Regions from separate parts of the Pseudophaeobacter sp. genome, predicted to be linked through region 1. Evidence: riboswitches for the same ligand, from Rfam matches in the RefSeq annotation. Region 1 holds a riboswitch; each other region holds the start of a gene.

Region 1 (7,447 bases):
GGCAGCCAGTGGCATTCAGCGGCGAGGCGCTGCCATCACTGCCCTGGGCCGAAAAGGCGGTGGCGTTGACAATAGCGGCTGGCTTCAGCACCGGCAGGGTCTCGCGCAGCCAGGCGGCGGTCTGGGTGGATTTCAAGCTGGCGGCAAACACGCCGTAGGCAGCGTAGCCACGGGCGCGCAGTTCAGCAATCAAGGCATCCACCGGGGCGGTATCGGCGGCAGTCAGGTAAGAGCGGTAGAAACTGATCAGAACCAAAGGTTTATTCTGCATATCGGGGGGCGAAATCACCCCCAGATCAGGATCATAGAAGCCGTGCTGCGGGGTGGATTTCAACCCCAGAACTGGCCCGGCATATAGTCCCGCCGCCAGCGAGAGCTGCGCCAGCGCCGCCTGCGCCGCTACCGCGCCGCCCGCATCACAAAGCGCCTGCAGCCGCCGCAGGGTCGAGGCTGGCAGGGTCGACAGATCGTCCAGCCGAGGATCTTCACGGCCATCGGCAGGCAGGATTGCCAGGGCGATGCCGCGGCGGCGGGCCAGATCCTGCAGGGTGGCCAGCCCATAGGGCCAATAGCTTTCGCCGCCAATCAGCCGCACCAGCACCCCCTTGGCCCCGGCGAGTGTCTGTTCGGCATAGGTGTCGACCGACAGCGGGTGTTTCAGCGCCACCAGATTGGCCAGCCGCAGGCTGGGTAGTTTGCCATCGGCGCGATGCCAGCCTGCCGCAAAGGCCCCAAGGTCGCTGTCGGAAAAGGACAGCACCACCAAATCTGCGGGCGATTGCCCCAGATCCTGTGGCGTGTCGGTTTGATCCAACCCGTGGCTTTCACGAAAAACGACGTGCATTGGTGAGGCCTCTTGCAGAGTGTTTAGGGTGCCGCCTGGCCTTGCAGCCGGAATGCGGCACCCGCGTTTGCTTTGTCTTTGCCAGTGGCCTAGGCGCCCAGGTCTGCCCGGATGGCGGCCCCGTCGATATTGTCATGTTCGGCAATGACCACCAACTGGGTGCGACGCGGTGCATCGCCCCAGGGCTGATCATATTGTGCCCGCAGACGTTCGCCAACGGCCTGTACCAACATGCGCATTGGCTTGCCCTTTACTGCAACATAGCCTTTGACCCGCAGGATATTGCGTGTCCGAGCCAGGTTCACAATGGCATTTTGCAGCGCTTCCGGGTCAGAAACTTCGCCCATTTCGACAACTATGCTTTCAAAATCGTCATGTTCGTGGTCGTGGTGGCCATCGTGATGGCTGGGGCGTGCCTCCAGATCGTCTTCGGCGGCTGCATTAAGCCCCAGAATGATGCGCGGATCAATCACGCCCTCGCTCATGGGGAGGATCGGCAGCTGGCGCGGGGCTTCGGCCTCGATCACCTTGCGGGCCTGTTCCAGTCCGGCCTCGCCCGCCAGATCGGCCTTGGACAAGAGCACGATATCGGCGCAAGCGATCTGATCCTCAAACACTTCCGACAGCGGCGTTTCATGATCCAGGCTATCGTCGGCAGCGCGCTGGGCCTCGACGGCGGCGAGATCGGGGGCAAACTGCCCTGCGGCCACGGCTTCGGCGTCGGCTAGGGCAATGACGCCATCAACGGTGATGCGCGATCGGATGGCCGGCCAGTCAAAGGCCTTGAGCAGCGGCTTGGGCAGGGCCAGGCCTGAGGTCTCGATCAGGATATGTTCGGGGGCCTCTGGCAGGGCCATCAGGGCCTCGATGGTGGGGATGAAATCATCCGCCACGGTGCAGCAGATACAGCCGTTTGCCAGCTCCACAATGTTGTTTTCAGGACAGTTTTCATCGGCGCAGGATTTCAGGATATCGCCATCGACGCCTGCGGTGCCAAATTCATTGACCAGAACCGCCAGGCGCTTGCCCTGGGGGTTTTGCATCAGGTGGCGGATCAGCGTGGTCTTGCCCGCACCGAGGAAACCAGTGATGACGGTGACAGGAATTTTGTTGAGATCGCTCATGGGGTTTCGTCCTTGCAGGGGAATGTGATCGGGGGAATGCGGGCGATGGATTGCTTGCGAAATACCTGTGGGCGTTCGCGCCAGGGCACCAGCCCATCGGTCGTGGCAGCATAGGCGGCAGCCCCGGCCAGAATGTCGTCGACATGGGCTTCGGGATCTAGGTCGCCGTAGATGTAGCTCCAGCGGGTATCGCCACCGGTCAGCACCATGGCGCAGCCACGTTTGCAGGCGGACAGGCATTCAACACCGCGCACCGTGACCCCGTCTGGCAATGTCGCCTCGGAGAGGGCCGACAGCAGCAGGGTGCCGGGGCGTGTGGATTCGGGGTCAACACCTTCGCGTTTGCAGGTGGTGCAGATCGTCAGGGTGACCTCTGCGGTATTTGGGGCGGGGGGGTCCGCCATATCGTCTGCCATCAGCGCGCACATCCATTGTGGGGCCAAGGGGCAGTGCCAGCAGGGGGAGGGCAGAGGTGCGCTCCCACAACCAGTTGCGACACACCCCGTTCGCCCGTTGTCTCATGCGTTGGCAGGTCTCCCGGCTTGCGGATTTCAACAGGCCTAGGGCCTGTCTGCGGCTCTCTTGCCTTCCCGGCGCAGGGCACCAGTGGCATCAGAGACCTCTCCGGTCACGGTCGCGGGGGCGGCTGTGCTTGAGACTGATGCCAAGGGGGGGGCACCTGCCTGTCACATTCCCTCTTCGCCTGCAATTTGCAGGAACCAACGAAAACCCCTTGCGCTATTGGGGGCTTCCTTGTCAAGACTTGCACAAACAGCAGGAGTGACCCCAGTGAGCGAGAAGTCCGAAACCGGCGTTTCAGAAGAGGAAGCGGCACGGCATGCCTCAAAGATGGCCAAGAAAAAGGCCGCCCGCGATCGCATGATGAAAAACAAGGATGGCGAAAAGGGGCTGATCATCGTCCACACTGGCCCGGGCAAGGGCAAGTCCAGCTCGGGATTCGGGATGATCATGCGGTGTATCGCCCATGGCATGCCCTCGGCTGTGGTGCAATTCATCAAAGGCGCCTGGCAGACCGGCGAGCGTAGCCTGATTGAGGAAAACTTCAGCGATCTGTGCCAGTTTTATGCGATGGGCGAAGGCTTTACCTGGGAAACACAGGATAAGGCGCGCGATATCGCTGCGGCGCAAAAGGGCTGGGAAAAAGCCAAAGAGATGATTCGGGATGAGCGCAACACCATGGTGCTCTTGGACGAGATCAACATCGCGCTGCGCTATGATTACCTGGATCTGGACGAAGTGCTGGAATTCCTGGTGGAGGAAAAGCCGCCGATGACCCATGTGGTGCTGACCGGCCGCAACGCCAAAGAAGAGCTGATCGAGATCGCCGATCTTGTCACCGAGATGGGGCAGGTCAAGCACCCCTTTCGTGCCGGTATTAAGGCGCAAAAAGGCGTGGAATTTTAAGAGAAAGGCGCTGCGCGGTCGAAAAGGCGGGCAGTGCCTTGCCCGCCGCGCAGGCGGACTTGTGCATCCCCAAAAAAACGGATCAGGCCCAGATTATATCTGGGTCACGTCTGAGCCACCGACGCAGCCCGGTTTTCTGCAGCTGACAGAAGGGCGGGATTGTTTCGAATATACGCATCCACAGCCGCACGCTGGGCTGCATCAAGCCGCAGGTTCAGCTTGGTGCGGCGCAATAGAAAATCTTCGCCTGTGCGCACCCATTCGTTCCTGATTACCCAGTCCAGCTCGCGTGCAGTGATGGTTGCGCCAAAATCCTGCCCCAGATCTTCTGGTGCTTTTGCATCTCCCAGAACCTCCCAGGCTTCCAGCCCGTAGGCACGGATCAGACGGCGCGTGGCATAGGCGCTGAGGAACGGATAGTCGCTGGCCAGTTTGGCCGTCAGCTTGGCGACATCTTCCACCGGAAAGTCGCCTCCTGGCATCGGCACGCCAGCGGTCCAGTTGCCTGAAAGGCCTGGCAGGGCCTCGCCAATCTTGGCCAGGGCGGATTCCGCCAGCTTGCGATAGGTGGTGATCTTGCCGCCAAAGACATTCAGCAGCGGCGCCTGGGTTTGATCCAGCGTCAGCACATATTCGCGCGTCGCTGCGGTGGCCGAACTGGCGCCATCATCATAAAGTGGGCGCACCCCGGAATAGGTCCAGATCACATCATCGCGGCTGAGCGGCTTTGCAAAATACTGCGACGCAAAATTCACCAGATAGTCCTGTTCTTCTGGCGTGCATTCCGGCGCGGTTCCGGGATCAGGGTGATCTGCATCGGTGGTGCCGATCAGGGTGAAGTCTTCTTCATAGGGGATGGCAAAGATAATCCGGCCATCGGTCCCCTGAAAGAAATAGCAGCGACCGTGGTCAAACAGTTTTGGCACCACGATATGGCTGCCGCGCACCAGACGCACGGTTTCGCGGCTGTTTTGCCCCAGGGTCTGGCGCAGCAGATCCGCCACCCATGGCCCGCCTGCATTGACCAGCATCTTGGCGTGATGCTCTGCCGTTTCGCCGCTGGCGTGATCCTTGACAGTGATGACCCAGTGATCGGCGCGGCGCTCTGCGTGCAAGACTTCGGTGCGGGTCATGATATTGGCGCCACGGGCCTGCGCGTCGCGGGCGTTCAGCACCACCAGCCGGGCGTCTTCGACCCAGCAATCGGAATATTCAAAGGCCTTTTTGAATTTCGACTTCAGCGGGCGGCCTGCCACATCGGTGGTCAGATCCACCGTGCTGGTGCCGGGCAGGATGCCACGCTTGCCAAGGGAATCGTACAAAAACAGCCCCAGACGGATCAGCCAGGCCGGGCGCCGCCCCTTCATCCAGGGCATGAAGGTGGTCAGCAGTTTTGACGTCGGCGTGTCATTGTCGAACCGCATATCCTTGTGGAAGGGCAGCACAAAGCGCATTGGCCAGGAAATATGCGGCATCGCTTTCAACAGTACCTCGCGTTCGATCAGGGCCTCGCGCACCAGTCTGAATTCGAAGTATTCAAGATAGCGCAGCCCGCCATGAAACAGCTTGGTCGAGGCCGAAGACGTGGCCGAAGCCAGGTCGTTCATCTCGGCCAGCGTGACGGAAAGGCCGCGCCCGGCGGCGTCACGGGCGATGCCGCAGCCATTGATACCGCCGCCAATGATAAAGAGATCGGTGATCTTGGTGTCAGACATTTTCGGGGCTTTCGTTTGTGGCAGTGGTCAGGATGCGGGTGCCAGCGGCGCGGGCGACATCGCAAAATTGGGCAGGGGGCAATTGGTCGGTGATCACGATATCCAGGTCTGTCAGGTCGCAGATTCGCACCGGTGCAGAGAGAGCGAATTTGCTGCCATCACAGAGAAGGATCTTGTTGCGCGCATTCTTCAACAGGGCGCGGGCGACAGAAACCTCGTTGGCGTCATGGTCCAGGACGGCGCCATCCGCATCCAGCGCCGAGGCACCGATGATGGCATAATCCACTTTGTATCGCGAGATAAACTTGACTGCATCCTCGCCAATGATTGCGCCATCGCTTTGCCGCACAGTGCCACCGACCAGAACCAGCTCCTTGGACTCTCCGCCAATCATAAGATTGATAATATTTATATTATTGGAAAGAACAGTCAGCCCCCGGTGACTGCTGAGCGCCCGTGCGGCTTGTTCGGTTGAGGTGCCGATATTCAGCGCGACAGAGCAGCGATCGGGGATCAGATCTGCCAGAACGGCGGCCATGGCCTGCTTGGCGCTGGCGTTTTGTTTGCGCCGATCGGCATAGGCGCGGTTGGCAGCAGAGCTGATGCGCACTGCGCCGCCATGGACACGCGACAACGCGCCCCGCGCGGAAAGATCGCGCAGATCCGTGCGGATGGTTTGCAGTGAGACCGCAAAACGGCGCGACAGATCCTCCACCTCGACCCGTTCCTGGGCGTTCAGCAGATCCAGAATGTGAGAGTGACGAGTCGCTGCATCCATTGGCTTTCCTTTTGATGTGGGATTTAGCCTATCTCATTTCGAGAGTCATCATTTGTTTTCGTTTTACTTTCGCATCTGGCGGCGGGAAAAGAAAAAGGCGCGATCAAAGACCGCGCCTCGCCATGGATTGCAGCTTTGTCCCAACATCAGCCCGGGAATAAACCTGCCAGATTATCCTAGCCGAATAAGGTGGTTGTCCCAGGCCAGATCATGGCTCTGCTGGTGGGTGACTGTGGGGCCATCCAGCGTCAGAACCTGGCCAAGCCCGGTGCTGGCCATCAACCCGTCTGCGGTTGTCGCCAGGCCACAGACATCCGCAAGCGGGATTTCCTGAATGATTTCGGCGCTTTCAACCTGCATCACCTGTACCAGCCCGCCACGCGGAGAGCTGACCGCGATCTTGCGCCCATCCGGTGTAAAGGCGACTGAACCACCATATCCCTGCAGATGCCGCAAACGGGGATCATCTTCCCCCATCAGCCGGGGGGGCGTATCCGGGTGGTAAAGGCCAACAATCGGTAGGTCGGCGCCCAGATCCCCCTGCCACTGCATTGCAAACCCCACCCCCCCATCAGCCGAGAGCGCAAGGTGACGGATCGAGTTCAGGCGCAGGTCCGGGGCCAGCTCCATCACATCCTGCACATCGCCGTCCAGCGACAGCAGGCTGAGATTGGGCCGCATCTGCGGCAGGTTCAGCTTGGCGCGGCCACTGTCTGGGTGGGTTTCAATGCCGCCATTGGCCACAACGATCTGCTGGCCCGCCTCGTGGGGGCGCAGCAGCATGTCGTGGGGGCCGATCCCTCCAGAGCTAAAGCTGGCGCTGCGCTGATAGCCCCGCGCGACCTTCCAGACGCCGATGACGCCGCGGCCATTTTCAAAGTCATTTTCGGTCGTGTATAATCGGCTGCCATCGGGGCTAAAGACGCCATGCCCATAGAAATGGTGTCCCTTTGGGGGCTCTAGCCGGGCAAGGCGCGCGCCGGTCCGGCAGTCGATCACATCGGCAAATCGTCCGGGACGGCGGGCAAAGGCCACGGCTTCGGGGCGTTGCGGGTGGGCGGCTGCGGCATGGCCCCGGCCGGGCAGGGGGCAGGTAAAACGGATCGCCCCCTGATCAGAGAGCCCCGCGAGCAGATAGCCGCCCTGCGGGGTTTTGGCAGCGGCCAGAAAGGCAGGGCCGCCAAGATCAGCCCAACTGGGGCTAGGGGCAAGGCCTGTCGCCAACAGCCCGGCGAGAAAGCCACGTCGTGTCGTCATCTGCTGCTCCTTGTCTGACACAGGATGAGTGGGGCCGGAACCTAGTCGCCATCCAATGAGTTGAAGCCCGCCAAGACCCCAAGCGCCGGGCCGAGATCACTGGCGATCAGGGTGCGCAGGTCATTGATCTCTTGCTGCAGGGCCTCGATGTGGATGCGTTTTGCGGGGTCCGCAACACCTGCAAGGATGGGGTCCTCAAGTCGCAGCGCGCGTAGGGTTGGCCTTTCAAAGGCGGCGTCAAGGCGGGCGATCAGGGCGGCATCGCCATCTGCCAGGGCAGTGGCCAGCGGGTGGAGTGCTTGCA
Region 2 (7,447 bases), 1.2 Mb from region 1:
CTGACCAAGCCCCATGTCGAACAACTGGGCGCCACGGTCTGCGTCGAGCAGAGCATCATCGTCGGGGCCAAGCGCAGTCAGCACATCGCGCTGGTTCATTGCGGCGGCGTCATGGGGCAGGCACAGCGACACCGCTTGCGTCCAGCGATGCGGCTTGGGGCTGAGGGTCTCATAGGCGACCGGGCGCACGCCCTCCAGGGTGTCGATGCGCAGACCACCGCGGCTGGTAACCTGCATCAGACCGGCATGTGCTTGCGGTGCTGGGTCGCCGTAAACGTGGTGGAACTCTGCAATGGCGCCAAACGACCCCATGTTCCAGCCGCAATCTTCCTGCATCAGCGCGTCTTTCAGCACCTGTTGAAGCTCAGGCATGTGCTGCCCTCCTGTTGGTTGTTTTCCATTCCAAGGCACCGGTGTGGACAGCCTGGTAAACGGCTTTGCCTATGGCTTCGCCGGTGGTGGTGTGAAGCCCGGCATAGGGGGTTGTTCCGACGGGGGCGGCCACCGCGACACAATCCGTGCCGGTGCCAGTCGCGGTTCCGCTTGGCAGGACGATACCCGCCTCCATCACTGCGGCGGTGCGGGCCTGGACGGCAATGCTCATCGCTTCGATCAGCCCGGCGTGGGTCAGCCCTTCGGAAAGGCGCAGGGCGACATTGATAGTCCCCCAGTTACGGCTGGCGTAGTCCATCCGGCTGCCGACCCGTTCGGCATTGGACAGGCCGACAGTGGCCACCGCATGGGCGCTGATTCCCTCCACTTCGGCTGTTGCCTCGCAGTAGCGGCGCACATCGCGCGAAGTGAGGAAGGCCACGGCATCTTCGCCGCCCCGCTGTCCCAGTTCATCTGCAAACCATTCGGTGACATCCAGATCATGCGGAAGGTCGCTGTTGCTGACTTCGCGCCACAAGATACGACGGGCAGCAACCAGGCCGGGACGATTCACCGCCCAGCTTAGCACCTGCATTTCTGCGCCGAGATCGAATTCGATCCAGGGGCGTTCCAGGCTGACCCGGCCCATCACAGCACCTCCAGCGGCTGGAACACCGGCCCGTGCGCGGTGTGCTCGTGCCAGACAGAGATGCCAAAGGCGCGGGCCATAAGGGCACGCGTCAGCACGCTAGCGGGCGGGCCATCCGCGAGAATGCCACCTTCGGTCAGCAGGATCAGACGGGTGCAGTGGCGTGCTGCCAGCCCCAGATCATGCAGTGACACCAGTGCGGCGCGGCCTTCGGCGGCGAGGCTGGCAAAGACCTCCATGGTGGAGATCTGATGCGCCGGATCCAGACCGGCGGCAGGTTCATCGGCCATCAATAGCGGCGTATCCTGGGCCAGTGCGCGGGCAATCAGCGCACGGGCTTGTTCACCGCCCGACAGGCGCGAGGCGGCCCGCTGGCGGAACGGATCAAGCCCCATGCGTTCAATCGACTGATCGACCAGCATCTGATCACCAGGTGGCAGCCGCAGCCCCTGCGGCACATGCGGCAGGCGGCCAAGCGCCACCAGCCGCTCTACCGGGATCGGCCAGGCAATTTCGCGTGACTGCGGCATCCAGGATACCGCGCGGGCGCGCTCTGCCGCGCTCATCTGTGCCAGCGAACTGCTGCCTGCGGCAGGGATCAGCCCAAGGGCCGCCCGCATCAGGCTGCTTTTGCCTGCCCCATTCGGCCCCAGCAGGCCGACGAACTCACCCGCTCGGATTTCAAAGGACACATCGCGGAGCACCGGGCGGTTTCGCAATGTGACAGAGAGGTTCCGGACCGAAAGCACGCTCATGCCAGACCTTTCCGTGTCTTGTAGATCAGGTGCAGGAACAGCGGCGCTCCGACCAGGGCGGTGACCACCCCCAGTTTCAGGTCACGGGATGGCAGGATGATCCGCACGGCGATATCGGCCAGTTGCAGCATGATGGCGCCGCCAAGCGCAGAGGCCCACAACAGCCGCGACGGCTGGCCACCCACCAACGGGCGCAGGATATGCGGCACCACAAGGCCGATAAAGCCGATGGCCCCGGCCATCGCAGTTGCACCGCCGACAATGCTGGCGGTTCCGACCACCAGCAGCAACCGCATCCGGTGCAGGTTCATTCCCATGGTCTGCGCTGCATCCTCGCCCAGGGTCAGCGCATCCAGGCCCCGCGCCAGCGTCAGCAGGATTGCGGCCCCCGCCAGCGCAAAGGGCAGCACCAGCCAGACATGCAGCATCGACCGGTCCGCCAGAGATCCCATCATCCAGAACACGATCTCATTGGCGGCAAAGGGATTGGGCGACAGGTTCAAGACCAGCGAGGTGAGCGCCGCCGCCATCGCCGAAATCGCAATGCCCGCCAGGATCAGCGTCAGTGAACCGCCCTGCGGCCCGGCCAGCGCCATCACCATAAAGACACCGGCGAGAGCACCTGCCAGAGCCGCCAGCGGCAGACCCAGGGTGAGGCTGGCCGCCAGTCCAGTGTTGATCGCCAGCACCGCCCCCAGCGCCGCCGAGGAGGACACGCCAATCAAACCGGGTTCAGCCAGCGGGTTGCGCAGGTAGCCTTGCATAGCGGCCCCTGCCAGCCCCAGCCCACTGCCGATGATTATCGCCAGCAGCGCCCGCGGCAGGCGGATTTCACGCATCACCAGGGTGAGCGGGCCATAGCTTTTGTCGAACAGCGCCGCCAGGCTTTCACCGATACCCACATCCGCGGGCCCCAGGGTGAGCGAGATCAGAAACAGCGCCAGCATCGCTGCGGTCAGCGTCAGCATCAGACGGGTCATTCCCGGTCCTCCTTATCCAAAAACAGGCGGCGCTCTTCGGCCAGTGTTTCCACTGCGCGCAGCACATGCGGGGTGCCGCAGACCCAGTCGGCATCGCGCATCTGCCCGGCGCCACTGCGGGCGGCCAGATGGCGCACCACCGGATGCGCTAGATTTTCCTCGCTGCGCGCGGCGCGTGGATAGGGCGAGGTTCCGATCAGAAATTCGGGTTCTGACATGGCGAGCAGTTCCAGGGGCATGCGGCCGGAGCGCCCATAGCCCAGCTCATCCGCGATATTGCGCAGCCCCGCCGCGCGCAGGATCTGTCCTGCCAGCGACATGCTGCCAGAGGTGAACCCGTTGGCGGCATAAAGCGCCGCGCGCGGCCGCTCCGGCCCGACTTGCTCCTGCGTTGCCAGCCGCTGGTCGTAGTCTGCCAGCAATGCGCGGGCCGCCTCTTCGCGACCCAGCACCTCACCCATCTGCTCGATACGTGCGCGGACATCCTGCAGTGAGTTGGCGGGCTGAAACACCACCACCGGAATGCCAAGACGGCGCAGCATTTCCGTGGTGGCCACTGTCGAATAGGCACCGGCAATCACCAGATCGGGCTGCAGCAAATATATTTCTTCCGCCAGCCCATGGTTGACGGGGTAGGCCAGGGCGTGTTCCGCCATGGCCGAGGCGCGTGTGTCCCGCGCGATGTAGGAAACCGATGCCAACTGGCCGGGCGCTGCAAGCAGCATTGCCAGCTGGTCGGTGCAGAGGTTCATCGACACCACGCGGGACGGCCCGGCAAATGCACCGGTGGCGGCCCACAGAAGGGCCAGGGCTATGCCGGACAGTTTGCGCATGGATCAGAACGTTGATTCCAAACCAACATAGAGCGCACGGCCGCGTTTGGCGTACCCCCAAACGTCGGAATACTCTTTGTCGAACAGGTTGGTGACACGACCGGTCAGGGTGACCTGATCGGTGAGGTCATATCGAGCCGCGACGTCCACGGTCACATAGCTCGGCATCTCCACCACCGGATACGGCCAGGCGCCGAAAAACTGCGTATCGTAGTTCCCGGTCACATAGCGCAGATCGGCGTTCACGCTGCCACGTGCGTTCATGAACTGATGCGTCGCGCTTAGCAGCAATTCGTGCTTGGGACGGCGCACCTCGACGGAGCCATCGGCGTTTGATGCGTCCAGGTAGGTGTATGCCAGACGGAAAGTCAGATCATCGGTGGCTTTGATGTCACCGGCGATTTCGACACCGCGGCGCTTGGCCTTTTCAGTTCGGTTGCGATAGGTGTTCATGCCCAGACCGGTGTCGAAATACCATTCGATTTCGTCTGTCAGGTTTTCGCGAAACATGGTGACGTCAACCAGACCACGGCCTTGCAGGAACGGCACTTCGACGCCCAAGTCAAAGCTGCGGTTTTTCTCAGGCGCTAGGTTCGGATTGCCAACAGTGCCAGACGAACTGCCAAACAGCTCGAAGAAGGATGGGTCGACGCTGCCTTCACCCGCCGACGCGTGCAGGCGAACGCCGTTGCCAAACACATAGGCGGCGCCGACGTTCCAGGTGGTGTCATCGTCGAATGAGCTGTTGTTGTCACGCCGCAGCCCGCCCTGAACGCTCAAGCCATTATTGAACGATCCACGATATTCCACCGCAAAAGATGTCCGGTCAGGTCGGTAGTCTGGGTTGGAGTTCGACCGTTTCTGAGTATTTTCAGCGATCACGTTCACGATCTGGTTGGCGTCTTCCAGTGTCGCACTGTCCAGCGCGAAGCTCAGTAGATAACGCACCGATTTCCGGTCCGCCTGAGAAAAGCGGCCAGCGCTGGATAGGCTTTCGAAGTCGCTGTAATCGTAGGACAGGCGGTGTTTCATGCGTCCGCCCAACATTGCGTATTCGGCAAATATACTGGCGAGCCGCTCGGTGCGCTCGGAGGTTGCAGTGGGGTCGTCGGTGACGCTTTGATCAACCGTCACAGCCGAGTAGTTTTGCGGATCGCTGTCGTACTCCTCTTCGGAATGGCGGAAGGAGAAGCCAAGCTGCAAATCTTCCGACACCAAATAGTCGCCGGTCAGGTTGATGGTACTGCGCTCAATCCCGTCTTTTTCGCCGCCACTGCCGGAGATGTCATAGCCGCGATCGTTCAGGTGTGACAGACCGACCGCCAGGCCGCCGCGTTCATTGCGCATTGAATAGCGCCCCGCGACCGAGGTTGCGTCACCACCTTCGATTTTGCCAAACAGCTCGCGACCGATGGCACCCTTCTTGGTGATGATATTGATGACACCCGACGACGCGCTGGATCCGTAGAACACCGATTGCGGGCCGCGCAGAACTTCGATGCGTTCGATATTGGCGGTTTCCAGGCCCGACAGGATGTATTCGTCATTCCCAGCCGATGCAGGAACGCCGTCGATCAGTATCAGTGTATTGTTGCCTTCACCGCCGCGGATGCGGATCTGAGTGAAATTGTCGCCAGAACCGTTGACCGAAATACCGGGCACCGCGCGCAGCGCGTCCTGAACGGTCAGAATGCCGCGTTCTTCGATTTCTTCGCTCGTCAGGACCGAAGCTGAGCGGCCGTATTTCTGGGCCTCGACCGGCGTAAAGCCGCCGGAGACGATGATCTCTCCCAGATCGGTGACGACGTCATCCTGGGCGATTACGATTGCTGGTGCGGCGGCCAGAGCCGCAGCCAATGACAGGCTTGCCTTGCGCATATTCCATTCCTCCCGACCCGCGCAACAAGCACAGGCCAAGTGACTGCCAAAGCGGGCAGTGTATTCGGGTTTGGTCTTTGAAAGGCATTGCCTCCGCAGACAGTGAAAACTGCCACCACTACGGAAATCCGTTATCTACAGCGCGCCCCGCACCGGGATAGGGTGATCATCCTGGCAGGTCTCCTGACTTGCGGGTCGAGGCTTTGCCGCACCTTCCCGCCCCTCGGGGCAGTGGCATCTCGCAGCATTGCTCTCCGCTCACAGTTGCGGGGGCAGTCACGGATTCGGCGCCTGTTGGCTACACCTCACCGTGTTCCCTATTAACCGGGTGGTTTCCCAGCCGGACCAGAATTGCCGGAACTTATGCAAGTTGAGCTTTTTTTGTCAAGCGCCAATGTCTCACTGGCCGCCTTGGATGCGGCTCCAAAAGGCTGCTTCCCCAGTAGGTTAGGTTTTGTCTATTTCATTTGCTGATCGGAGAGGTCGCTTGGCGACGAGAAATTCTGATGAGCTGATGTCGGTTGGCGTTGATAACTGCAAATAAGTCTTTCATTTGATTGGGTTCGGCAAGGGGGGCGGTCTTGTTACGCAGGAAGATCAAGCGGCTGCCGCTGGTGGCAACGTTCCGGAAATTGCCACTCTGCATTGTCGGCTTGGAAGCCTGCCTGAGCACACATTTTGTGCGCCGGACTTTGAGCGGGATGGGGTTTTTGCCCCGGATCATTCCAGCGATATATGTGAATCCGTTCAATAAGGCGAACAGAACGGCGACAACGACGCCGAGGTAATTACGGAAGCCGCCCGGCGTTCCAACCTGAAGGCGTCGACTATGGCTTGCTGCAGCATATCCTCCATATTGGCTCGCTCAGACATACCCTGCCTCTCTGAGCTGAACCGCATCGATACCGGGAGGCTCAGGCATTTCTGACAATGCTGCCGCCCGGGCTTCTTTGAGGAGGCAGGTTTCTTCTACCTGGGGAGATGCAGGATCACTTTCCGCGAAATGCGCGGCCTTGACGCTACCAAAGTCGTGAACATTCTCGAGCGTGAGAAGCGAGAGCAGGGCAGATGCGGCGCGTACCGGGCGCGCAGTGCGAGGCCTGTCACAGCACTGCCCCGGCTCTGGCGCCGGTATGGCCGCCTGCACACCAGCTTTCGCGGCCATTGACAAAGACCAGGTCGATACCTTCCGCAGGGCGGGTGGGGTGCGTGTAATCGTTGCCTTCACGGATGGAGGCGGCATCAAAGACCACTAGGTCCGCATACATACCTTTGGCGATGCGGCCCCGATCCTGTAGCCCAAAGCGGTCGGCGGGCATCGAGGTCATGCGTTTGATGCCAGTTTCAAGGTCAAAGACCCCTGTGTCGCGGACATAATGCCCAAGAACCCGCGGGAAGGTGCCCCAGACACGTGGGTGCGGATGGCTGCCACGGGCGATCCCATCTGAACAGATGATCGTATGCTCATAAGCAAGGATGCGGCGCACATCGGTCTCATCCATGATGAAAAATATGCCAGTGGCCGGCAGCAGGCGTTCCATCGCACTGTCGATATCGGTGCCCCATTCCGCCGCGATGTCAGACAGATCGCGACCTGCCATTTCGGGGTAGGGGACGGATTCAGCGACGATCACCCGGCTGGCCTGTCTGTGGCGGCCCGAATTCAGCATCGTGGAAGACGCCGTCCAGGGCGTCGTATCCAGCCCGACGTCCTGCAGTTTTCGCGCTTGGTCAATCATCGCAAGCGTCGTTTCGCTCAGCCCGTGATTGGCAAGGCCCGCGCATTTGTGATGGCTGACATGAACACCACAGCAGGCATCACGGCCGATCTGAAAGGTTTCTTCGAGCGCTTCAATGACTTGATCGCCCTCATCACGCATATGGGTGACGTAAAGTCGGCCATGTGCCTGCGCGACCCGCGCCATTTCTATCAGCTCTTGGGTGGTCGCGGCACGGGCGGGCGGATAGAACGGCCCGGTC
Region 3 (7,447 bases), on a different contig from region 1:
ACCACCTCGGCCGCAGGCACATGATCCAACAGCTTCATATACAGCGGCAAAAAACCCCACAGCAAATAGGCCGTAATGGCAAAGGCCAACCCCTGAGGGGTATCAACATTCTCGCGCGCATTCTGGGTCATCTGTGCCTCCTGTGACACGCCTTTATCGCAGCTCATTCAGAAAGAAGAAGCACAGATTATGTGATCCCGCCATCACAGATCGTGATGTGCGATCATTAGGGTTTTGCCGCAAGGATGGCATCGAAACGATCTTGCGCCCGGCGCGGAAGATCGGCGGGAAATGTTGTTTCTGGGCTGTTGCCAACTTCGATCAGCATCACCATGCCCATGGCGAAATGCGGCGAGCATTTGATTCCGTAGCGCCCCGGTACCGTCAGTGTAACCGTGTAATCTTCATTGATCTGGCTCTTGAACGGTGCGGCACCTTCGGGCGTCATGCCGTCGATGGTCGCAGCATTGTGGCCCGGTTGCACCGGGATGAAACGCACTTCGTCGCCGGGGGCGATCCGCAGAAAATCCGGTTCATAGATCATCGGGCCGCTTGCGTTGCGCGTATACATCTGCACCTCATGCGTCTCGGCCCAGGCAGGCCGGGCGGTCAGGGCCGTCAGGACACTCAGCAGCAGTACAATGGGTTTCATCTGTTCACTCCTCAAGACATTGAAAACGAAAGACCGTTGCGCCGTCGGCGGGGTCGCGCAGCCGGGTGGCCCGCACGCGAAAGATTGATGCAAGCCGCGCAGGGGTCAGCACATCCTCGGGCGGGCCGCAGGCGACCATCCGCCCCGCTTCCATCACGCCAAGGCGATCGCATCTCATTGCCTGATTAAGATCATGCAGCGCCATGACAACCGTCACCGGCAAATCGCCCACCAACCGCAACAGCGACAGCTGGTGGTGGATATCCAGGTGGTTGGTCGGCTCGTCCAGCATCAAGAGACGCGGCCGCTGCGCCAATGCCCGCGCGATCTGGACGCGCTGGCGCTCACCGCCCGAAAGCGTTGCCCAGCTGTGCCCCGCCATATCGGCCATGTCCACGGCCGCCAGAGATTCTGCAACGATGACCCGATCCTGCGCACTAAAAGGCGCCAGCGCCGAGAGCCAGGGCGTGCGGCCAAGCTCGACCACATCGCGCACCGAAAGCGCCTCGGAGGTTTCGGCAATCTGTTCCACAACTGCAATCTGCTGGGCAATGTCGCGCCTGCCAAGGCTGGTCAGGGGATCGCCGTCCAGCAAAACAACACCAAATGGCCGCGCCAGAAGCCCCGCCAAAAGACGTAAGAGCGTAGACTTGCCAGAGCCGTTTGGGCCGATCAGGCCGAATGTCTCGCCCGGGGCAATCTCAAGCGAGACCTCTTGAACAATGCGCCGCGATCCCGCCGCCCAGCCGAGGGATTTTGCTGCCAGTCTCACAGCCGCCTCCGGCTGTGTACAAGAATCAGCGCAAAGCCCGGCGCGCCGACCAGCGCTGTGACCACGCCGATCGGGACAACCTGACCGGGGATCAGCATCCGCGAGGCGATATCCGCCGCAATCAGAAAGACAGCCCCCGCAAGCGCCGAGGCGGGCACCAGCCGCGCGTGTCTCGGACCGACGACAAACCGCATGGCATGCGGGATGACAAGGCCGACGAATCCGATGGATCCAACCAGGCTGACCATGGTCGCAGTCATCAGCGTCACCACACCGATCAGCACAATCTGAACCCGGCGAACCGGCACGCCAAGCGATGCCGCTGAAGAAACACCGAAGGAAAACGCATCCATCGCGCGTGCAAACCACAGGCAGATCAGAAAGCCGATCATCGCGACGGGCGCCGCCAGCATGACATCCGGCCATCGTACGCCGGACAGATTGCCCAGCAGCCAGAACATGATGCCGCGCGCCTGTTCCGCATTCGCCGACTTGGCGATAAGAAAGGAGGTCAACGCGTTGAAAAGCTGCGAACCGGCGATGCCCGCAAGCACAAGCTGCGCCGAGCCGCCACCCGCGGCCCGCGCCAGCGCCGCCACCACGACAAATGACAGGGTCGCACCGATAAAGGCCCCGCCCGAAATCCCGAGCAACCCGCCACCGACGCCAAGGATCGTCACGGCCACGGCGCCCGCTCCGGCCCCCGCAGAGACGCCCAAAAGATAGGGATCCGCCAAGGCATTGCGCACCAAAGCCTGTAGAACAACGCCCGATAGGGCAAGACCCGCGCCACAGCCCGCAGCGACCAGGGTGCGCGGCAGCCGGTAGCTCCAGATTATGCCAGCGTCGATCGGATCAAGGATCAAACCCGCATCCCAAAGACGGTTTGCAAAGACCGCCGCCACCGTCGAAAGCGGCAGCGGCGTTTCACCAATGACAACCCCAGCCAGGATTGCCAGGATCAATACGGCTGGCCCCTGTGCAATCCACAGCCCAAACGAGCGCCGAAAAACGCCTGGAGCAGCCGCATCCGTCATTGCAGATCGAACTTCGGCAGGGCCTCGGCCAGCGTTTCAAGCGCCGTGATATTGCGGATTGATGGATCCATAGAATGCGCATTCAGGATCACGATGCGGTCATTCTTTACAGCATCCATCTGGCTGGTCACCGGGTCTGTTCTAAGAAATTCCAGCTTTTTCTCGACATCATCCGCCGCAAAGCGGCGCCTGTCCATCTTGGCCACCACGATGACTGACGGATTCGCGCGGGCGATGGTTTCCCAGCCGACAACCGGCCATTCCTCGTCGCTTTCCACGACATTACGCAGCCCGAGCTTGTCCATCATATAACCCGGAGGCCCCTTGCGCCCGGCAACGTAGGGGTCAATGTCCATCTCGGCCGACGAGAACCAGAAAACAGCCGAGGCATCTTGCAGATCCAACTCAGCCGCCTTTGCAATGGCCGCAGCTTCGCGGGCCTTCAGATCCGCCAGCAAGGCGTCGCCTTTGTCAGACACATCGAAGATCTGCGCAAGCTGGGTGACGCCTGCATAAATGCTGGCCATCTCAAACATGGCAGAGCGGGTTCCGTCCGATCCGGTGCTGTTGTCCTTGGCCCAGCAATCGGCGGGCAGAACAAAGGTCGGGATGCCAAGATCCGAGAATTGTTCGCGGGTGGCAACGATGCCCTGCGGGCCGATATGCCATTCATATTGCACCGCAACGATATCCGGGCGCTTGTCGACCACGGATTCGAAGCTGGGATCATTGTCCGCCAGCCGTTCGACACCCGCATTCAATTCAGAAAATTCAGGCAACACCTCGGTAAACCAGACCGATGTTCCCGCGACCTTGTCGCCAAGTCCAAGCGAATACAAAAGCTCGGTTCCGGCCTGACCGACCGTAACCGCAGTCTTGGGGGCTGCATCGAAGGTGACCTCGACACCGCAATTTTCAATCGTCAAAGGATAGGTCGTCTGGGCCTGCGCCATCGGCACAAAACTGGCCACGCCCAGCAGAGCCGCCGTCAGAAATCGGGAATACATTGATTGTCTCCAGGGGATGATGCGACCAGAAACAAAGAGGGAATAGCGAACCCGTGGCTGACGAATACGGCACCCGAAAGGGGCGACGCATAGGTACTGGCGATGGCAGGTGCCTTTGGGCACCGCAGGATTAATCTCATTCGACACCTCCCCGGACTCCCCGCCCGGGCCGCGTTGCATTCAGCGTCGGCAGGTCTCCTGACTTGCGAGTCATCACAGCAGCGGCCTTCCCATGGCACGGTGGCCACAGTGGCATGATCGCTGCACGCTCATCGCCTACAGTTGCGGGGGCAGTTCCGGTTCACCGGCAAGCCGGTGGCGGATTCCCTTTTGATTCCTCATGGAAACCGACAGGTTGTGTTCTAGTAAGCAATTTCCCCTGTTGCAACGACTATTCTGTTGCGGAACCCTGCCGCCTTTGCCCGCCGTGCTACGGCTGTAAAATGCGCAACCCGGCACTGCCCCCCTATTCCGCTGCGACCACCGAAATGCCGGTTGGGGTGTAGTTCAGCACCGGGGCCAACCAGCGTTCGGCCTCTTCCAGCGTCATGCCCTTGCGGGTCGCATAATCCTGCACCTGATCCCGCTCAACCTTGGCGACGCCAAAGTAATAGCTGTCGGGGTGGGCGATATAGAGGCCAGACACCGATGATCCGGGCCACATCGCCATGCTTTCGGTCAGCTCCACCCCGGTGGCGGCTTCGGCGTCCAGCAGGCTGAAAAGCGTACGCTTTTCGGTATGGTCGGGCTGGGCAGGATAGCCGGGGGCAGGGCGAATGCCGCGATAGGGTTCGCCCACCAGGTCAGCAGGGGCAAAGGTTTCATCGGGGGCATAAGGCCAGAGCTCGCGGCGCACACGCTGGTGCAACATCTCGGCCATTGCCTCGGCGTAGCGGTCGGCCAGCGCCTTGACCAGGATCGAGGAGTAGTTGTCATTTGCCTTGTCGAACCGCTCGGCAATCGCCTTTTCCTCTGGGCCGGCGGTAACAACAAAGCCGCCGATATAATCGTCAACGCCCTTGGGCGCGACAAAATCGGCCAGCGCCACGTTGGGCCGCCCCGGCCGCTTGGCATGTTGCTGGCGCAAGGTGTGTAGCGTGGCAAGCGGCACCTGCCGACCGCCATCCTTGAACAGGTGGATGTCATCGCCTTCAGCATTTGCGGGCCAGAAACCGACAACAGCGCGCGGGCCAAACCAGCGTTCGTCAATGATCCGTTTCAGCATCGCCTGCGCATCCGCGAACAACGCACGGGCGGCTGCGCCCTGTTTGTCGTCCTGCAGTATCTTGGGGTAAACCCCCTTCAGCTCCCATGTGCGAAAGAATGGCGTCCAGTCGATATACTCGGCGATTTCCGCCAGATCCCAATCATCGATCACCCGCGTGCCCAGACATTCGGGGCGGGCAACACTGTAGCCCTGCCAGTCAATTGTCATCGCATTGGCCCGCGCCTCGGGCAGCGGCACCCGTTTCTTGGCGCGCTCGGCGCGTTCGTGGCGCTCGGTCACTTCGATATATTCAGCTTTGATCCCATTGACATAGGCCGATTTGCGATCATCGCTCAGCAATTGGCTGACCACCCCCACCGCGCGGCTGGCATCCAGTACATAGATCGCCTGGCTGCCTGTGTAGCGCGGCGCAATCTTGACGGCGGTATGCACCTTGGAGGTGGTCGCGCCACCAATCAGCAGCGGGATATCGAAGCCCTCGCGCTCCATCTCGGCGGCCAGATGGGTCATTTCATCAAGGCTGGGGGTGATCAGACCCGACAGGCCGATCACATCAACGTTTTCCGCACGTGCAGTTTCAAGAATTTTCTGCGGCGGTACCATCACGCCCAGATCGATGATCTCGTAATTGTTGCAGGCCAGAACCACGCCGACGATATTCTTGCCGATGTCATGCACATCGCCCTTTACGGTTGCCATCAGAACCTTGCCGGCACTTTCGCGCCCTTCGCCGCCTGACAGGCGCTTTTCTTCTTCCATGTAGGGCAACAGGATCGCCACCGCCTGTTTCATCACACGCGCCGATTTCACCACCTGCGGCAGGAACATCTTACCGGCGCCAAAAAGATCGCCCACCACATTCATCCCCGCCATTAGCGGGCCTTCGATCACGTGAAGTGGGCGTTCGGCGGATTGGCGCGCCTCTTCGGTATCGGCCTCGATGAATTCAGTGATGCCGTTGACCAGCGCATGCTCCATGCGCTTTTCCACGCTCCAGTCACGCCAAGCCAGATCGCGGGTCTTTTCCTCGCGCAGGCCGCCGCGAAACCGCTCGGCAATGTCCAGCATCCGCTCGGTTGCGCTGCCCCCGGCTTTTGGACGGCGGTTCAAAACCACATCCTCGCAGGCCTCGCGCAGTTCCGGATCGATCTGGTCATAGACCGCCAATTGCCCGGCGTTGACGATGCCCATATCCATCCCCGCCTGAATGGCGTGATAGAGAAACACGGCATGCATCGCTTCCCGCACCGGTTCGTTCCCGCGAAAACTGAATGACAGGTTCGACACCCCACCCGAAACATGGGCATGCGGAAGGTTTGCCCGGATCCAGCGGGTCGCCTCGATGAAATCGACGCCGTAGTTGTCATGCTCTTCAATCCCCGTCGCCACCGCGAATACGTTGGGATCAAAGATAATGTCTTCGGGCGGAAAGCCGACCTCATCCACGAGGATGCGATAGGCACGCGCGCAAATCTCGGTCTTGCGGGCACAGGTATCGGCCTGCCCCTCTTCGTCAAAGGCCATGACCACAACTGCCGCGCCATAGGCAAGGCAGAGCTGCGCCTGATGGCGGAACTGGTCTTCGCCCTCTTTCATAGAAATGGAATTGACGATGGATTTGCCCTGTACGCATTGCAGCCCCGCCTCGATCACCTCCCATTTAGAGCTGTCGATCATCACCGGCACGCGGGCGATATCGGGCTCGGACGCGACGAGGTTCAGAAAGTCCACCATCGCCTGCTTGCTGTCGATCAGCCCCTCATCCATGTTGATGTCGATGATCTGCGCGCCGTTTTCCACCTGATCGCGTGCCACGTCCAATGCGGCGGCATAGTCATGGTTGGTGATCAGCTTGCGAAAACGGGCAGAGCCGGTGACATTGGTGCGCTCGCCCACGTTGACGAAGGGGATATCGGGCGTCAGAACAAATGGTTCCAGCCCGGAAAGGCGCAAATACCGGCTCATGCTGCGACCTCGCTTGGCAAGCGGCGCGGCGCAAAAGGCGCCACCGCCTCGGCAATGGCCGCGATATGGTCGGGCGTGGTGCCGCAGCAGCCGCCAACCACGTTCACCAGCGCTTCGGCCGCAAACTGCGCCACTTGGCGCGCGGTATCGTCCGGGCCTTCGTCGTATTGGCCAAAGGCATTGGGCAGGCCCGCATTGGGGTAGGCGCAGATCAGCGTGTCGGCGACGCCCGCAAGCTCGGCCAGATGCGGACGCATCGCGGCGGCCCCAAGGGCGCAGTTCAACCCCACGCTAAAGGGGCGCGCATGGGCCACCGAATGCCAAAAGGCCGTCGGAGTCTGCCCAGACAGCGTGCGCCCCGAGGCATCGGTGATCGTGCCCGAAATCATCAGAGGCAATTGTGCGCCATGTTTTTCAAACGCCTCATAACATGCAAAAATTGCAGCCTTGGCGTTCAGCGTGTCAAAGATCGTCTCGATCAGAATAAGGTCAGCGCCGCCAGCGATCAGCCCGTTCACCTGCTGGCCATAGGCAATGCGCAGGTCATCAAAGGTCACAGCGCGATAGCCGGGATCGTTCACATCGGGGCTAAGCGAAGCGGTACGGTTCGTCGGCCCAACTGCCCCGGCAACAAACCGCGGCTTGCCGTCGATCGCCGTGGCGCGGTCCATCGCGCGGCGGGCGATGCGCGCGCCTTCGGCGTTCAGATCATGCACCGCGTCCTCCATCCCGTAATCAGCCTGCGCGATCGTCGTGGCAGAAAAGGTGTTGGTCTCGACAATATCG
Region 4 (7,447 bases), on a different contig from region 1:
CTCGCGGCACACGGCTCACCTTGGGGCAGGCGGTCGCCGGGCGTCTTGCCCTGTCGGTTCTCGAACGCGACATTCCGATCTTTACCGGTCAGGCGCTCACCGCTTTGCTGACCGACGGGGCGGGCCGCGTCACCGGGATCCAGACAGAAGCCGGGGGGCAGATCACCGCCCGCTGCGGCGTGGTTCTGGCGACTGGCGGTTTCCCGGCCAATGCCGAGATGCGCGCGGAGCTGATGCCCCATGTGGCAAAGGGGGCTCAGCATTTCTCCATGTCGCCCCGTCCCGCCACAGGTGGTGCCATCGGTGCGGCCCGAGCGATTGGAGCGCATTTCATCGATACCAACCGCAACGCGGGTTTCTGGGCGCCGGTCTCGCTGATCCCGGAGGGCAATGGCGCCACGCGGCCTTTCCCGCATCTGTTCCTGGATCGCGCCAAGCCGGGGGTGATAGCCGTCTCTCCCAAGGGGGAGCGTTTTGTCAACGAGGCGGTCTCCTATCATGACTTCGTATCGGGCATGACCCGTGCCGGGCTGAAGGAGGCCTGGCTGATTTGTGACCATCGGGCCCTGCGCCGCTACGGTCTCGGGCCGGTGCGTCCGGCGCCTGCGCCCTATCGCCACCATCTGCGCTCGGGCTACCTGAAAAAGGCTGCGACCCCGGCGGAGCTTGCGCGGCGGATCAACCTGCCCCCAGAGACCCTTAACCGGACCATTCAGGCCTTCAACGCTGATGCAGCAGAGGGGATCGACCGGCAGTACGGCAAGGGATCAACCGCCTATCAGACCTATCTGGGGGATCCCGATCATTGCCCGAACCCTTGCCTCAACCCGCTTGAGACCGGGCCATTCTACGCCGTGCGCATCTTCCCGGGCGACATCGGCACCAGCATGGGACTCGCCACAGATGCAGACGCTCGGGTCCTGCGCGAGGACCGCAGCGTGATCGACGGGCTCTACGCCTGCGGCAACGACATGAACTCGATCATGGCCGGTACCTATCCAGGCGCGGGGATCACGCTTGGACCGGCTCTGACCTTCGGCTATCTGGCTGGGCGCCACGCTGCCGGGGAGGGCTGACGGCGAAGACGAAGAACAGGGGCGGGGCGAGGAGGCCTCGCCCCCCTGGCCAACACGAGATGACACAAGCCCCCTCGAAGCAATCGTATTGGTGTAGAAGGTTTATGTCCAACTACATAGGGGGCGCGGATCGGCGCCCCCTTTGGGTTTTCAGACTTCGATTTCAACTCTTCCGATTGGGTTGGAACAGCAGGCGAGGATGTATCCCGCTGCAATGTCATCCTCAGAAATACCGCCATTGTGCACCATATGGACCTCGCCTGCGGATTTCTTGACCTTGCAGGTTCCGCAGACACCAAATGTACAGCCCGACGGGATATTCAGGCCAACATTGCGTGCAGCCGCCAAGACGGTATCCGTTTCCGCGACTTTGGCTGTTATGTCAGAGGTGGCAAAATGGATCACGGCATTGGTATCATCGTCAAGCACCACATCATCCAGATCGGGCTGGTCTGCCTCTGTCTCGACAGGGGCGCCAAAGCTCTCTTGGTGATAGTTGTCCAGATCGAAGCCCAGCCCTGCCAGTGCTTCGCGCACGGCAGTCATGAAAGGCTCTGGCCCACAACAATAGACCTCTCGGTCTAGATAATCCGGCGCCATCAGGCCCAACATCAACTGATTGAACTGCCCCTGATAGCCGGTCCAGGGTTTGTAAGGATCGGGTTCTTCCACCACGAATTTGAGATCAAGCCCTGGTGTGCGGCTCGCCATCCATTCCAGGCGCTGGCGAAAGATGATTTCAGATGGGCGTTTGGCGCAATTGATGAAGACAACATCCAGATCCTGGCCCTCATCCCACATGCAGGTGGTCATCGACATCATGGGGGTGATGCCAGAACCTGCGGAAACGAACAGATACTTGCTGGCCTTGCTTTTGGAATTGCTGAACAATCCCGCCGGGCCAATTGCTTTCATGCGCATCCCGGGTTGCAAATTATCCAGCATCCAGCGGGTTCCGATGCTGTCCTCTTGCGCCTTGGCAGTGATGGTGATCGAACGCGGCCGCGACGGAGAGGAGGAAACCGTATAGGTGCGATGCACAACACCGCCCGGCTGTCCCGGAGCCGGGATTTCGAGCGTCAGAAACTGTCCGGGCTCATAGCTGAAGAGCGCCCCGGAAGGCGCGCGAAAGCTGAAGCTTGCGGTATTTGGCGCCTCAGGAACCACTGAAACACATTCCAGTGTTTCCCCATCTTTCCAAACGCCTGCGGCTGAATAGAGGTCTTTCATATCGTTTACTCCGCCGCCACGGCATCAGGTGCCAGGCGATCTGTCAATGTGGTGCAATACCACTCTACAAACTGTAGTACTCCGGTCTCTTGCGTTCCCGAATAGGGGCCGGGCGCATAGGCTGGGCTGTTGATGCCTTGTTGATTGTTTTCGACAACCTCCCGGTCTTCTTCATTCGTGGCGATCCAGACCTCTGTCAGGCGTTTCAGATCATAGTCGACACCTTCGACCGCGTCTTTGTGGACCAGCCATTTGGTGGTCACCTCAGTTTCGGTCGCGCTGATCGGCGTGACACGGAAGACAATGGAATGGTCCGCAAGGAAATGGTTCCAGGTTGTGGGATAGTGAAACTTCAGCAGTGCCCCGGCATCGGCAAAGGGGGCGTGCCCCATCCCGCGACGCACAGCGGCTTTGCCGTTCATCGTATAGCTTTCGGCACCTTGCTTCAGCGGCATGCGTGCCAGCCGGTACTGTCCGTCACCATCAAGGCGAAAGTGAGAGGGCAGCCCCGCAGCTTCACAACGGTCAAAATGCGCCTGCAGATGCGCTGGTGTATTGCCGTCTTCGATACCGGTTACAGCAGGGTCATCCGGGAAAGTCCTGCAAAGTGCCGGGTGGTTACCGCCGCAATGGTAACATTCGCGGTTATTTTCCCAGACCAGTTTCCAGTTGCCGTTTTCAACGATTGAGCTCTCGAAGGCGACTTTGGCATTTCCCAGATCATGCGGCTCTAGATAGGGGCGGGCGACTTCAGCAAAGCTATCAAAATCAGGGGCCTCGTCCGCCAGGCAGATATAGACCAGCCCTGCCAGTTCGCGGCAATGCACCGTTTTCAAACCATGCTGCCTGGGGTCAAAATCAGGCCCCATATCGCGGGCCCAGAGCAAAGATCCATCAAGCTCATAGGTCCATTGGTGATAGGGGCAGACCAATTTGGGGGCGTTTCCCTTGGCCGCCTTGCAAATGATAGAACCACGGTGGCGGCAAGTGTTGTGGAAGGCCCGAATCAGATTGTCAGCGCCCCGCACGATAACTACGCGATAGGCCCCTACGTTATAGGTGACGTAGTCGCCGGGTTTGGCCAATTCACAGGCCGCAATTGCAAACAGCCAATCGCGGTAGTGGATGTTCTCCAGGTCGGCCTGAAAGATTTCGGGGTCGGTGTAGAACGCCTGTTCCAAGGTATGTTTCGGTTTTCGGCGGGCAATTAGGCTTTGAATAGTGTTCACTTCTGGCTCTCCTGCCGCGCCCCGCGGCCTTGCTTGGGCAGATGACATGGGAGAACAGTTCGGAGGCGCGCGAGGAACACGTCCGGAATCTGTGCCCCCACCGCCACCCGCGGTTTGACATATCTGCAAGGCTGGTTTCCGGACTTGGAAGAGGCTTTCACCGGGTAGCGGCACCTTCCCGGGATCCTCGTCCCAGTGGTGATAGCCGAACCTGATCTTCCTTACCGTTGCGGGGGCAGTGTCGGGTTTTCACCGACTTCCCAATTCTCTGCCGCCCGCGCGGGACGGCAGCACCTTGCCGGGACAGACTAGATCGCAAGCGCCGGATTTCTGAGTTGCGAACGACTTCTTTAGGTCCAAAACCGTACTGCCATGCAAAAGCTGCAACATGGCCGCCGCAGGCAACGAAGCAGGGCTTGCCATGCCCAAAAAGCGAAGGTTGATGCCCCATGCAACGAATGCTGCGCCGATGCGGGGGCATTGGGAAGACCGAGAGCGGGGAGGGGGCTGGCCGAAGATTTGCCATCCGGGATGGCCCCGTCATCGCCCAACTGTTGCTGGCGTGGCCTACCGCTCTATCAGGCGTTGCTGAGCGGTAAACCAGACGCGTTCTGGTGTATGTTTCTGCCAGTGGTTAGGCCATTGACCTTTTCGACAATGGCGGCAGCATCAATGCCATGATGACTATAGAGATCGCCAATCGTACCGGTCTGACCAAAATGTTCCACACCCAGCGGAATGGTCTGGTGCCCCGCAACCGACCCCAGCCAAGACAGGGTTGCCGGGTGACCGTCGATCACGGTGATGATTTTGCAATGCGGCGGCAGGGCAGACATGAGAGTTTCGATATGAGACTGCGCATCAGCAGCGCCGCGCGACCGCACCCGTTGCGCCGCAGTCCAGCCCGCATTCAAACGGTCAGCCGAGGTAACGGCGAGAACGCCCACATCCCGCCGGGCCTCGCCAATCATCCCTGCAGCCTTGATCGCTTCGGGCGCGACGGCGCCCTGGTAGGCAATCACGACATCGCAATTCGGCCCCGGCCTGCGCAGCCAGTAGGCGCCATCAATGGCCCCCTGGCGGAAATCATCGTCGACCCGCTTGCCGGGCTGTTCGATCGGGTTGGTGGACAGGCGCAAATAGACAGAGCCGCCGGTTTCGTCGCGCAGCCAGGTGCGCTCATCCGGGTCGCCTTCGCCGTCGCGCTGAAGGTAGTCAAAGGCCCATTGCATGATCACCGCCAATTCATCCGCAAAAGCAGGTTCAAAAGCGGCGAGACCGTCCTGGCTCATCCCGATCAGCGGCGTGCCGACTGACTGGTGGGCACCACCTTCAGGTGCCAGGGTAATGCCTGACGGCGTCCCCACCAGAATGAAACGGGCATCCTGGTAGCAGGCATAGTTCAGCGCATCCAGGCCGCGGGCAACAAAAGGGTCATAGACCGTGCCAATAGGGATCAGGCGCTTGCCGAACAGCGAATGTGACAGGCCCGCCGCCCCCAATAACAGCATCAGGTTCATTTCTGCGATGCCCAGTTCGATATGCTGTCCCTGCGGCGTGAATTCCCATTTCGCGGTCGAAGGGATGCGGTGTTCGATGAAGGCGTCGGCCTGTTCTGCCCGGCCAAATAGTTTGCGCCGGTTCACCCAGGGGCCCAGGTTTGTCGTGCCGGTCACATCAGGCGATGTGGTCACGATCCGCTCGGCCAGCGGGCTGTCACCTTTGGACAGATCATCGAGGATCTTGCCAAAGGCCATCTGTGTCGAAGTATCGCGGGCGGTGTCAATTTCAAGGCTGGGCACAGCCAGTTTGATATCCTGAAAACGACGTCTGCCCTGCGCAAAGAAGGCCACCTGGGACAGGAACTCTTGCAGGGCCTTGGGATCTTCAACGGTGGCCATCGGATCCCATTCTTCCCCTTCTCTCACCCCCATGTGCGCCTGCCACTGGGCAAATTGGCTGGTATTCATCAGCCCGCCGTGATTGTCCTTGTGCCCGGCAATCGGGGTGCCCCAGCCTTTGATGGTATAGGCAAGAAAACAGGTTGGGCGGTCATGGTCGATCGCCTGAAAGGTCTGGGCCATCGTTTCAACGCAGTTGCCGCCGAGGTTTTCCATCAGCGCCGCCAGTGCCGCATCATCGCGCCGTTCGATCAGCGCCGATACCGCGCCCTGATCGCCCAGATCCTCCAACAGCCGTTTGCGCCAGACCGCGCCGCCCATGAAGGTCAGCGCCGCGTATTCCTGGTTCGGGCAGGCATCAATCCAATCGCGCAGGCGGTCGCCGCCCGGTTCTTCAAAGGCGGCCCGCTGCAAGGCGCCGTGCTTTACCCGCACCACATCCCAGCCAAAGGCATCAAAGATTTTCTCGACCCGTTCAAACAGGCCCTCGCGCACGATCCCGTCCAGGGACTGGCGGTTATAGTCGATGATCCACCAGGTATTGCGCAGATCGTTTTTCCAGCCTTCCTGTAGCGCCTCGTAGATGTTGCCTTCGTCCAGTTCAGCATCACCGACCAGTGCCACCATCCGGCCCATCGGCGCGTCCTCGCCCCAGCGTTTGGCCTTGATATAATCCTGAATGATCGAGGCAAAGGAGGTGATCGCCACCCCAAGCCCAACCGACCCGGTGGAGAAATCGACATCATCGATATCCTTGGTCCGGCTGGGATAAGACTGCACCCCGCCAAAGCCCCGGAAGTTTTCCATCTTTTCTTGGGTTTGGTTGCCCATCAGATACTGCAGCGCATGAAAAACCGGAGAGGCATGGGGTTTCACCGCGACCCGGTCCTCGGGTTTCAGCGTCGAGAAGTAGAGCGCGGTCATGATCGACACCATCGAAGCCGATGAGGCCTGATGACCGCCAACCTTGATCCCGTCCACCTTCGGGCGCAGGTGATTGGCGTGATGGATCATCCAGTGAGAGAGCCACAACAGACGCTGTTCAATGGTCTTCAGGTGGGTCATATCGTTGTGCATGGCTCTCTCCTTGTTCGGGGCTTATTCGGCAGCGTATTGGGCAGGAAACGGCAGGGCCTGCTTTAGATCGGCAAGAATATCCGCGACGTCCTCTAGCCCGACGGACAGGCGGATAAGCCCATCGCTGATGTCATGTGCGGCACGTTCCTCGGGGGTATAGGTCGAATGTGTCATCGAGGCCGGGTGCTGGACCAGAGTTTCCGCATCGCCCAACGATACGGCCCGCTGGATCATCTTCAACCCGTTCATGAACCGGATGCCCCCGGCCATGCCATCGGTAACTTCAAAGGCAATCATCGCGCCGGGCTGTGCCATCTGCCGCTGGGCGAGATCGTGTTGCGCAAAGCTTTCCAATCCGGGGAAAGACACCGATTGAACCGCCGGGTGTGCTTCTAGATAGTCGGCCACAATCTGGGCGGATTCACAATGACGATCCAGCCGCAGGGACAGGGTTTTCAGCCCGCGCAGGATCAGCATCGCGTTGAACGGCGCCATCACTGCGCCAGTCATGTCCTTCATCCCGACCAGCCGGATTTCGGTGACCTGTTCCATGCGGCCCGCGACCAGCCCGGCCACGACATCGCCATGGCCGCCAAGATACTTGGTGGCGGAATGCACCACGATATCCGCTCCCAATTCGATCGGGCGGGTCAGGTAGGGCGTGGCATAGGTGTTGTCCACCACCACCTGCGCCCCGGCGGCATGGGCGATTTCGGCGGTGGCGGCAATATCCACCAAACGCATGTTCGGGTTGGCTGGAGTTTCGAAATAGACCACGCGGGTCCGATCAGAGATGGCAGCGCGCAGGGTGTCAGGGTCGGTCATGTCCACATGGGTGATGGTAACCCCCCATTTCGCCAAACCGTGCTGCATGAAAGCGAAGGTGCAGCCATACAGCGTCTTGTCCACGATCACCTCGTCCCCCGGTGACAGC

What was found. A riboswitch is a leader RNA that binds a small molecule or an ion and turns the genes downstream of it on or off. The one in region 1 is predicted to bind cobalamin.
Positions count from the first base shown of each region.
Region 2: it holds a riboswitch for cobalamin, as region 1 does, so the genes downstream of both, ACN0VH_RS00705 (TonB-dependent receptor plug domain-containing protein) here and ACN0VH_RS06315 (DUF1636 family protein) in region 1, are expected to answer to the same signal.
Region 3: it holds a riboswitch for cobalamin, as region 1 does, so the genes downstream of both, ACN0VH_RS06790 (ABC transporter substrate-binding protein) here and ACN0VH_RS06315 (DUF1636 family protein) in region 1, are expected to answer to the same signal.
Region 4: it holds a riboswitch for cobalamin, as region 1 does, so the genes downstream of both, ACN0VH_RS11070 (aromatic ring-hydroxylating oxygenase subunit alpha) here and ACN0VH_RS06315 (DUF1636 family protein) in region 1, are expected to answer to the same signal.

Region 1 is NZ_JBLWXG010000001.1:1,321,171-1,328,617, reverse strand. Features, by position in the region: gene cobN (cobaltochelatase subunit CobN) at 1-844, opposite strand, end outside; gene cobW (cobalamin biosynthesis protein CobW) at 934-1,968, opposite strand; gene ACN0VH_RS06315 (DUF1636 family protein) at 1,965-2,384, opposite strand; cobalamin riboswitch at 2,479-2,707, opposite strand; gene cobO (cob(I)yrinic acid a,c-diamide adenosyltransferase) at 2,758-3,393, shown strand; gene glpD (glycerol-3-phosphate dehydrogenase) at 3,498-5,108, opposite strand; gene ACN0VH_RS06300 (DeoR/GlpR family DNA-binding transcription regulator) at 5,101-5,886, opposite strand; gene ACN0VH_RS06295 (DUF1513 domain-containing protein) at 6,058-7,143, opposite strand; gene ACN0VH_RS06290 (imelysin family protein) at 7,185-7,447, opposite strand, start outside.
Region 2 is NZ_JBLWXG010000001.1:137,641-145,087, forward strand. Features, by position in the region: gene ACN0VH_RS00680 (DUF6925 family protein) at 1-372, opposite strand, end outside; gene ACN0VH_RS00685 (adenosylcobinamide amidohydrolase) at 365-1,021, opposite strand; gene ACN0VH_RS00690 (ABC transporter ATP-binding protein) at 1,021-1,776, opposite strand; gene ACN0VH_RS00695 (FecCD family ABC transporter permease) at 1,773-2,756, opposite strand; gene ACN0VH_RS00700 (ABC transporter substrate-binding protein) at 2,753-3,589, opposite strand; gene ACN0VH_RS00705 (TonB-dependent receptor plug domain-containing protein) at 3,593-5,467, opposite strand; cobalamin riboswitch at 5,624-5,832, opposite strand; gene ACN0VH_RS00710 (N-acyl-D-amino-acid deacylase family protein) at 6,571-7,447, opposite strand, start outside.
Region 3 is NZ_JBLWXG010000002.1:71,774-79,220, forward strand. Features, by position in the region: gene rarD (EamA family transporter RarD) at 1-131, opposite strand, end outside; gene ACN0VH_RS06775 (pseudoazurin) at 227-652, opposite strand; gene ACN0VH_RS06780 (ABC transporter ATP-binding protein) at 657-1,424, opposite strand; gene ACN0VH_RS06785 (FecCD family ABC transporter permease) at 1,421-2,461, opposite strand; gene ACN0VH_RS06790 (ABC transporter substrate-binding protein) at 2,458-3,468, opposite strand; cobalamin riboswitch at 3,640-3,835, opposite strand; gene metH (methionine synthase) at 3,935-6,661, opposite strand; gene ACN0VH_RS06800 (homocysteine S-methyltransferase family protein) at 6,658-7,447, opposite strand, start outside.
Region 4 is NZ_JBLWXG010000004.1:54,388-61,834, forward strand. Features, by position in the region: gene ACN0VH_RS11060 (FAD-dependent oxidoreductase) at 1-1,076, shown strand, start outside; gene ACN0VH_RS11065 (FAD-binding oxidoreductase) at 1,227-2,306, opposite strand; gene ACN0VH_RS11070 (aromatic ring-hydroxylating oxygenase subunit alpha) at 2,312-3,583, opposite strand; cobalamin riboswitch at 3,648-3,848, opposite strand; gene ACN0VH_RS11075 (thiamine pyrophosphate-binding protein) at 4,114-6,513, opposite strand; gene ACN0VH_RS11080 (methionine gamma-lyase) at 6,535-7,447, opposite strand, start outside.